2 regions of the Lysinibacillus sp. FSL R5-0849 genome follow, and region 1 is predicted to be linked to the other one. Evidence: riboswitches for the same ligand, from Rfam matches in the RefSeq annotation. Region 1 holds a riboswitch; the other holds the start of a gene.

Region 1 (5,017 bases):
TCGTATTGTAAAACTTGTCGTCCTTTTTTATTGAAACGGAGCCACCGACAATATGTACACTAAGTTCCTTCGCTAAGTTAGCTAAAAATGCCTTTGTACGCTCACCGTTAACATCCGCCAATTCTGGTAGCTTCTCTAGTGCGTAGCCCGTATTCCACATTTCTGGAAGCACAATAATTTCTGCCCCTAGTTTTGCGGCTTCACGAATCTTGTCCTCTGCCCGTATAAAATTTTCTTCTACTTTGCCGAAGCCAACGTTTAACTGAATACAACCGATTTTCATATTCATTCCTCCTCTAGACAATTAACAAAAAAAGTACTACTATTTGCTTCATATTCTTCAATAATAATTATTATATTCTGAAAAAGGTGATCATGCATGGAATTCTCTAAAAAACTACAGCAATTACCCACTCAATTTTTTGCAGCGCTTGTCCAAAAAGTAAACAATGCCCTGGAAGAAGGTCGTGATGTGATTAATCTCGGGCAAGGAAATCCCGACCAACCTACGCCTACTCATATCATTCAAGCATTGCAGGAAGCAGCTGAAAATCCTCAAAACCACAAATATTCACCTTTTCGTGGTATCGCCGAATTACGTCAAGCGGCTGCCGACTTTTATAAACGGGAATATGATGTGGAGATTGATCCTGATACTGAAGTAGCGATTCTTGGTGGCACAAAAATTGGTCTTGTTGAGCTACCTTTGGCTGTGTTAAATCCAGGCGATACTATGCTATTACCAGACCCGGGCTATCCAGACTACTTATCTGGTGTTGTATTAGGTGATGTTAATTTTGAAGTGATGCCACTTTTTGCTGAAAATAATTTCTTACCTGATTATGATGCCCTATCTAAAGAAGTTAAGGAGAAAGCAAAGTTACTTTACTTAAATTACCCAAATAATCCTACGGGTGGTACAGCTACACTTGAATTTTTTGAAGAAACCATTCGTTTTGCTAAAGAGCATAATATCATCGTATCACATGATTTTGCTTATGGTGCAATTGGATTTGATGGCAATAAACCTATTAGTTTCTTACAGTCCAATGGTGCAAAAGAAGTTGGAATCGAAATGTACACATTATCAAAGACTTATAATATGGCAGGTTGGCGCATAGGCTTTGCTGTTGGTAATGCTGATTTGATTGCCGCGATTAATCTTATTCAAGATCATTTGTTTTGTAGTCAATTTCCTGCTATTCAACAAGCAGCAGCTGTTGCCCTTACATCTTCACAGGAATGTGCAGATGAGCTAAGAGCTACCTATGAGCGTCGTCGAAATGTTCTAATCGAAGAAGCTCATAGAATCGGATGGCAAGTAACGGCACCAAAGGGCACCTTCTTTGCCTGGCTCTCTGTCCCATTAGGTTTTACTAGTGAACAATTTGCCGATATTTTGCTCGACAAAGCTGATATTGCGGTAGCCGCAGGAAATGGCTTTGGTCAATATGGGGAAGGCTATGTGCGCATTGGCTTGCTTGTAAGCGAGGAACGGTTACGAGAAGCCATGCATAGAATTGAGCAATTAAAATTATTTTAAACATGGAACAAAATGGAGTCCTGTAGCTTTACTAGCTACAGGACTTACTATTTTTCAATTTTCCTTGGAAGATCTAACCCATGTTCTAATGGATAAAATTGTACGTGACCTGTTTCATCATCCAACTGACGTATATGCTGAATGCCTTGAACTTCTGCCAGCACTACATCTGCTGTTATGACGATATTTCCGCCCTTTATAAAATGACCGCCTGAAACCACTCCCCATTGATCGCTCATGGAACCATGGAAATGCGTTTCATATTGTGCATCACGCTTACAAACAACTCCTGAACCTTGGATAAACTCGAGTGGCCCCTCTTTCTCAACCACATCACTAAATCGAACTTTAATGTGGGAAGTTTCATCAGGTACTAAATAAACAAAGCTACTTTTTTGAAAACTACCAATACAACTAATAATGGTTGCTGATTCAATTTTATTCTCTTCACAAAGTGCCTCAATTCCTTCAATGATGTCTGTTCCCATGAGAAGACGTGCACTAATCACCTTACCAAATGAACCTATGCCATAATTAACTCTTACGGACAATCTTCTCCCTCCTTCACGACAAAATATTATAACAATATAAAAAATTTCAAAAATATTTATTGACTTACTATACCCTATAAATTATATTAGTTCTATCGGAAATACAAAAATATAATATGAATCTCTTATCAAGAGTAGCTGAGGGACTGGCCCTATGAAGCTCGGCAACCTCCTTTTATAAAGGAAGGTGCTAAATCCTGCAAACGAAATTCGTTTGATAGATAAGAGAGGACTTTTTTCATGAGCCTCTCTTAATTTGTAAGAGAGTTTTTTTTATTTTCAAAAACCGATAAAACAATTTTTGGAGGTAGTTTTCATGAAGAAGAAAAATAAATTTTTAGTAGGTTTAGCAAGTCTTACATTAGTAGCAGCACTAGCGGGCTGTGGCTCTAAAGATGATAGCAAAGGAAAAGGCGAAGCTATCGATGAAAATAAAATTGTTGTGGGTGTCACTTCAGGACCTCATGAGCAAATTGCAGAGGTAGCTGCTAAAGTTGCAAAGGAAAAAGGTCTAGAAGTAGAACTAAAATCATTTTCTGATTATGTTTTACCAAATACATCCTTAGCAGAAGGAGATCTTGATGCAAACAGCTATCAGCATAAGCCTTTCCTGGATACATTTAATAAAGATCACGATACAGATTTAGTACCGGTTGGCAAAACAATTTTAAATCCAATGGGTATTTACTCTGAAAAATATAAATCATTGGATGATGTTCCTGAAGGCGCAACATTTGGCTTACCGAATGACCCAACAAATGGAGCGCGTGCTCTCTTTGTTTTACAAGAGGCAGGCTATATTAAATTAAAAGATGGAGCGGACTTAACAGCATCTGTTCGTGACGTGGAAGAAAACAAAAAGAATTTAAAATTCATAGAATTAGAAGCTGCACAAATTCCTAAGCAGCTTAGTGAAGTAGATGTAGCTGCTATTAATACTAACTTTGCGCTGGAAGCTGGCATTAATCCGCAAGAGGACTCTATTCTTTTAGAATCTACTGACTCTCCATATGTGAACTACATTGTCGTTCGTGCAGAAAATGAAAACGACCCAACGATTAAAAAGTTCATTGAGGCCTATCAATCTGATGAAGTGCGCCAATTCATTGAAGAGGAATTCAAAGGTTCTGTAATCCCTAGCTGGTAATACGTGCGATAAGCTAAAGAATCTGCCAAATTTCCACTATGGAAACCGCGCAGATTCTTGCTTTTTAGAAGTTAAGAAAGGAGCAATCAATCTGATGATTCAATTACAAAATATTTCAAAAGAATATAAGACAAAAAAAGGCAGTATTAAGGCTGTGGATGGAATCAATCTTCATGTAAAAAAAGGGCAAATTCATGGTGTAATTGGGTATAGTGGTGCCGGTAAAAGTACGCTGATTCGTTGTGTTAATTTACTAGAGCGTCCTTCAGCAGGCAAAGTCTTGATTGACAATGTGGATATTACTACCCTTTCACTTCATGACTTACGTCAAACACGACAAAAGATTGGTATGATTTTTCAACATTTTAATCTCTTAAAGACAGCAACTGTTTATAACAATATTGCAGTTCCCTTAAAGCTACTTGGTTATAACGAAACAGAAGTCAAAAATCGTGTGGCTAAATATGCCGAAATTGTAGGTTTAACAGAAAAGCTAGATAGCTACCCTAATCAGCTTTCAGGTGGACAAAAGCAACGTGTCGCAATTGCACGCGCTCTAGCGCAAGAGCCAGAAATTTTACTTAGTGATGAAGCAACAAGTGCGCTTGATCCTGAGACTACAGAGGCTATTCTTGAACTATTGTTAAAAATTAATCGTGAATTAGGAATTACAATCCTACTGATTACACATGAAATGAATGTCATTCAGAAAATTTGTGATGAGGTATCTGTTCTAGAGGCAGGGAAAGTAGTTGAATTTGGTACGGCTATTGAGCTCTTTGCAAAACCACAACACCCTACTACAAGAAAGTTCTTAAGTACTATTTCACAACGTAACTTAACTCCTTCTCTTATTGAGCAGTTAAATGTTTCAGGTAGCGTCATTCGTTTAACATTTCTTGGAGAAAGTACTGGTAAGCCATTATTAGCTGAAGTGAGCAAAGTATATGATGTACAACCAAACATTTTAACAGCCAATATTATTGAATTAAAAAACGGCATTGTTGGTAATATTGTGGTGCATTTAAACGGAGAGCCCAACATTGTTCAAAAGGCGCTAACCTATTTTGCAGAGAATGGCGTTACTGTGGAAGAGTTAGGAGGAGAGATCCATGAATAATTTCTTTAATGATTGGTCAGAGGTTATTGGCAAAGCAATTATCGAAACATTTCAAATGGTCGGAATTTCATTATTCTTTTCGATTTTAATTGGAATACCTTTAGGCCTTTTAATTGTTTTAACACGACCTGGTCAATCCTTTGAAAATAAATTTTTCTATCAATTTTTTAATCTAGTCATCAATATTATCCGTTCAGTGCCATTCATCATCTTACTATTCTTCATTTTACCTTTTACAAAGGTTATCGTCGGTACAACGATTGGCGTTAAAGGCGTTATTGTTCCGCTTGTAGTTTATACGGCTCCTTATATTGCACGACTGATGGAGTCAGCGCTTTTAGAAGTTGATTCGGGCGTTGTCGAAGCCTACACAGCTATGGGTATTAAACGTCGCCATATCATTTGGCATGTATTATTACGCGAAGCACGCCCATCCATTATTTTAGGCTTAACAATCGCTACAATTGGATTGATTGGCGCAACAGCAATGGCGGGAATGGTTGGTGCTGGTGGATTAGGTGACCTAGCTTACCGTTATGGTCATTTACGCTATGAGGTAGATGTCATGTATGCAACGGTGTTTATTTTAATCATCCTTGTACAAAGCATACAATCCATAGGTAACCGCATTTCAGCCAAATTGAAGAAAGACTAGG
Region 2 (5,017 bases), 2.0 Mb from region 1:
GCGCTTAATATGGGCATTGCTCTCAAAATAAATATCCCGAGTCCTCTAGATTTTATAACCTTTATTTTTACACCAATTAAAGATTTTATCGTTTCACTCACAAAATAGTAGACACATCGTCATGAATTGGAGGACACTTATATGGAAAAAGAAGTAATTAGTTCAAGACAATTTACAATTATCACATTCCTCCTTTCTATCGGTACTGCCATCTTAATCATCCCTTCAAGTATTGCAAGCTCTAGTAAGCAAGATGCGTGGATTGCTGCAAGTATTGGTGTTGTCCTTAGTTTGCTTGTTGTGAAATTATTTGTGACGTTAGGGGACCAAACACCGACACTGAATTTTATTGAAGCAAATGAAAAACTTCTCGGTCGCTTTTTTGGAAAAATCACAGTGGTGGGCTTCCTTTCTCTTACCCTATTTGCGGGAGGAGAATTACTGTATTTTATTGGTGCTTTTATGAAAACAGAGGTAATGCCAGAGACGCCTACTATGGCATTTGCCTTGTTGTTTATTATTATAATTATGTATGCTACCTATTTAGGGATAGAAAACTTTGCTCGTTCAGCAGAAATACTTTTCCCTATGTTTGTCTTAATTTTTATTTTCTTTGTTGTAAGTATCACCCCACAAATTAAGTTTGAAAATATACAACCGATTATGGAAGCATCCAAAACATCCATCTTATATAGTATCATCCGCTTTGTAAGTGTCTTTTCTTTTTCGTTAGTTATGTTATTAATGATTTACCCTGCTAGTGTCAATGTCCAGCAATCCTCAAAGAAAGGATTTTACATAGGCATGCTTCTCGGTGGATTTGTTCTAGTAACATTGATTACTCTATCTATTTTAGTATTAGGGCCAGCCAACACGGCTTCGCGAACTTTCCCTAGTTATGCCCTAGCACAAAGAATCTCTATCGGAAATTTTTTACAGCGCATTGAAATTATCATGGCTTTTATGTGGATCGTATCCATTTTTATTCGAACGTTTATGTACTTCTATACAACTGTTGTCGGGATTGCACAAATTATGAAATTGAAGGATCACCGTCCACTTATCCTACCAATGGGTATTATTATGGTCGGACTTTCGCAAATTGTTCACCCAGACATCGTCCATTCCAACATTTATAATGATGAGATTTGGCCAATTTATGCATTTGTTTGCACCATATTATTACCCATACTTCTACTCATTGTAGCTGTTATTCGTAACCGAAAATCACAAGGTAATTCGACTGAAATGGGTCATGCGGATTCTAATCAAGGCAATCAGACGAAACCTGATAATATGGATTCCAATCAGGAGAATCAGACGAAACCTGATAATATGAATTCCAATCAGGAGAATCAGGCGATACCTGATAATAAGGATTCCCATCAGGAGAATCAAGCTAAACCTGCTACTATGGATTCCAATCAAGATAATCAGACTAACGATGCTAATACAGATAGCACTCAAGACAATCAGGCGAAACCAGATAATACAGTTTCCAATCAGGAAAAAACAGATAATCCAGTCTCTACTAAAGACAATCAAGATAAATCTGCTATGTCGAATTCCAGCCAAGTGACTCAGCCTGAAGCGGGCAACGCTACATCCAAACAGGACGACCAGGCGCCACCAGATAAAACGAGTTCTGACAAGAAAAATCTAGAATAACAAAGTCTAATTCCTTCAAGCTGCTTAGCGAAGAAATTAGACTTTTTAGTGTTATTTAAATATGATATTCAATTTCGTCCACAAAATCCCATTCATATGGTGTCTCTTGGTATACGTAGTAGTTCAACCAGTTGGAGAACAATAAATGCGTATGGGCACGCCATGTATTCATCGGTGCCTTTGCTGGATCATCATTTGGGAAGTAGTTTACTGGAACGTCTATATGGATGCCCTTGGCAACATCGCGACTGTATTCATCGGCTAATGTTGTCGCATCATATTCTAAATGACCAGTAATCATAATGTTTTTATTATCTTTGGATTGCACGATAAATACACCTGCATCCTCTGAATAGGATAATAAGCGTAAGTCTGGATGATTGCGAACCTCGTCAATCGAGACAGATGTATAGCGAGAATGAGGGGCTGTAAATAAATCACTAAAGCCTCGTACTAAATCTACTGTTAAATCAGTAATCACATGAGAATAAACGCCGGAGCATTTAGCAGAAAGCTCGACCTTTCCAATCCCATAATGATGATATAAAGCAGCCTGTGCCCCCCAACATATATGTAGCACGGATGTCACATTCTTTTTTGACCAATCCATAATTTCAGCAATTTCCTGCCAATAGTTAACCTCTTCAAATGGCATTTTTTCTACTGGCGCACCCGTAATGATCATACCATCATAGCGTCGATGACGAATTTGGTTAAACGTTGTGTAGAATAATTGTAAATGAGACTTACTGACATTTTTAGATTCATGAGTAGCTGTGTTTAAAAAAGTAATATTCACCTGTAATGGTGTATTTCCTAGTAATCGTAGTAATTGTAGCTCAGTTTTTTCTTTTTCAGGCATCAAATTTAAGATTAATATATTTAATGGACGTATTTGCTGTGTTCTCGCACGGTCCTCTTCCATTACGAAGATTTTTTCCTCACGTAAATGTTCTCCAGCAGGTAAATTTTTCGGAATATTAATTGGCATCTTGCGTTCCCCTCTCTTTTTTTGCTCCTTTTTCTAAAAATTAAAAAATCCTCCACATTCCATATGAGATAGAATGAGAAGGATTTTTTTCACGTTCACTCTTATCTCTCAAAGGAAAAACCTTTGCTGGAATTAGCACCTTTCTAACATTTGTTAGAGGTTGCTGAAGCGTCATCGGGCCAAATCCCTCTGCTTCTCTTGATAAGATTATTTAATTATCTTGAATTGTAACATGGACTAGTTAGAATATCAATAATTCATAGAATATTTTGTTATTCCTATGCATGTTCTCCAATCATTTGATAAACACTAAGCTTGCTGTATATGGTTATTCTACATGAAATTTTATGGTAAACATGCCGCTATTATGTTACCATATATCTTTAGTAATAGAGAGGAACGTGAATACTTTGATTAATATTGAATTTCCAAAACCAGATGTAGTCATTCGCCAACGCGAACAAGATGTAAAACCAGGTGATGTCCCAATTACACCATACTTTGGTTTCATCGACTTCCACAAAATCACACGTGATAAAGGCGGCATTTTCTTATTCTATAATGAAAAGAATGAGCTATTATTTGTCGGCAAAGCACGTAAAATTCGTCAACGCATTAAAAAACATTTTGAAGACAATGTATCTCCGTTGAAAAACTATCGTGACGAGGTCTTCAAAATTGAAGTCTATGAAGTAGAAGATCCTATGGAACGTGAAATTTATGAAACATATGCGATTAATACGTTCCGCTCCAAATACAATGTAGATAAAGTATTTTATTAATATCAACAAAAACCGAAATCTCTTTTTTAGGGATTTCGGTTTTTTTATTACATCATAGTCATGCGATCTATCGCCATGCTTTTGCCGTTAATATATAGCTCAATAATCGTCAGCTCCGGGTTTTTATTGATGGCATAGACATACGGTTGAGCTTCTTTCTTTTGCTCGCTTCCTTCCTTGAAATGAATGACTAACCGATCTTCATTTGCTGCCACACTTGCTAGCACATTTCCTTTCGAAAACATGACAAGATAGTACGTCATGTCATCTTCATACAATAACTGAATTCTTTCTTGAGCTATAATATGCTGTTGGATATGGTCAGGAACGATGGTTAGCTCCTGAATCTTAGGTGGAACTAGCAGCGGTGCAGAATCACATCCGCCAATCCATAATACATAAAACAATACTGGCAACATCCATTTTTTCAAGATGCTCCCCTTCCCTTATAGCTACTCTAAGAAAAATGCTTTACGTTCTTTAGCAATCCAGTCCTCAAGCTCTTTATCATCACGCTTCACTAGTCGATTGATAAGAACATCATGCCAAACATAATCCTCTAATAAATAAATATGCACAGGATCATTCGTTATAAAAGCGGTTTCCTGGTTTGACGGCGAGTGACCATAAATCATTTCTTGTCCATCAACCGATAAAATAAACCAATGGGGTGTAGAAGTCTTTCTCGTATAGTGTGTGGCTCTGTGCTGATCGATAGATGCCAGATGCTCCCCGACATATAAGGTAATGCCATGCACCTCCACATGCTGTGATACCCCTTCGATATCCTCGCGTAAGGCATCGTACATATCTTCCCACATCGATAGGATGACTTTTGTCTCTGCTTTTTTTAATAAGGTTTGACAATAATTGATGATTGTCTGCTTCCCTTTTAGCATTAACACTTTAGGTTCCGTTTCTTGTTCTTTCGTTTCTAGTTTTTCTAATTGATCACTAATCGACGTAAAATTCGATTGCCAGCGCTGTTGAACTTGCTGCAAAAACATCTCGACAGGAATGGAAGAATAAGTCGTTTGATCCGCCGTTTCCTCTTTCAGTACGAATCCCTTCTCAACAAGACCATTTAATATGTCATAGATTCTAGCTCTTGGTATCCCAGAGTTTTTGCTAACTTGGTAGGCACTGACATGACTATTTTGTACGAGTGCTGTATAGGCCTTTGCCTCATATTCTGTCAATCCCAGTTCTTTTAATTGGGCGATTAATTCATTCATATCATCCCTCCATATTTTTATTATAGGCTACTGTTGTGAACATTTGCCAATGAAAAAATTAGGCTTTACAGCATCGAATAAATTAGTTACTATTTCAGTAGTAACTAATAAAGAAGAGGTGTAAGCATGGTTTTTGATGTGGATGTACATATTTTAATACTATTGATTTCCTTTGGATTTTTGGCAGCATTTATCGATTCTGTCGTTGGAGGTGGTGGTTTAATTTCCTTACCAGCCTTATTGTTTGTTGGCTTAAATCCCGCCGCTGCAGTAGCAACCAATAAATTAGCTGGCACGATGGGCTCACTCACATCGTCCATTTCCTTTTACCGTTCTGGTCA

The links. Region 1 has a riboswitch for S-adenosylmethionine ahead of MKY80_RS02195 (MetQ/NlpA family ABC transporter substrate-binding protein). Riboswitches for the same ligand answer to the same signal wherever they lie in the genome.
Region 2: it holds a riboswitch for S-adenosylmethionine, as region 1 does, so the genes downstream of both, metA (homoserine O-succinyltransferase) here and MKY80_RS02195 (MetQ/NlpA family ABC transporter substrate-binding protein) in region 1, are expected to answer to the same signal.

The regions. Positions count from the first base shown of each region.
Region 1 covers NZ_CP152004.1:454,777-459,793, reverse strand. Annotated here, with positions in the region: gene MKY80_RS02210 (carbon-nitrogen family hydrolase) at 1-283, opposite strand, end outside; gene MKY80_RS02205 (pyridoxal phosphate-dependent aminotransferase) at 380-1,543, shown strand; gene MKY80_RS02200 (PPC domain-containing DNA-binding protein) at 1,591-2,094, opposite strand; SAM riboswitch class I at 2,217-2,322, shown strand; gene MKY80_RS02195 (MetQ/NlpA family ABC transporter substrate-binding protein) at 2,411-3,241, shown strand; gene MKY80_RS02190 (ATP-binding cassette domain-containing protein) at 3,336-4,361, shown strand; gene MKY80_RS02185 (methionine ABC transporter permease) at 4,354-5,016, shown strand.
Region 2 covers NZ_CP152004.1:2,483,326-2,488,342, forward strand. Annotated here, with positions in the region: gene MKY80_RS12095 (hypothetical protein) at 1-108, shown strand, start outside; gene MKY80_RS12100 (endospore germination permease) at 142-1,668, shown strand; gene metA (homoserine O-succinyltransferase) at 1,724-2,659, opposite strand; SAM riboswitch class I at 2,758-2,867, opposite strand; gene MKY80_RS12110 (nucleotide excision repair endonuclease) at 3,070-3,441, shown strand; gene MKY80_RS12115 (hypothetical protein) at 3,489-3,872, opposite strand; gene MKY80_RS12120 (TrmB family transcriptional regulator) at 3,894-4,676, opposite strand; gene MKY80_RS12125 (TSUP family transporter) at 4,803-5,017, shown strand, end outside.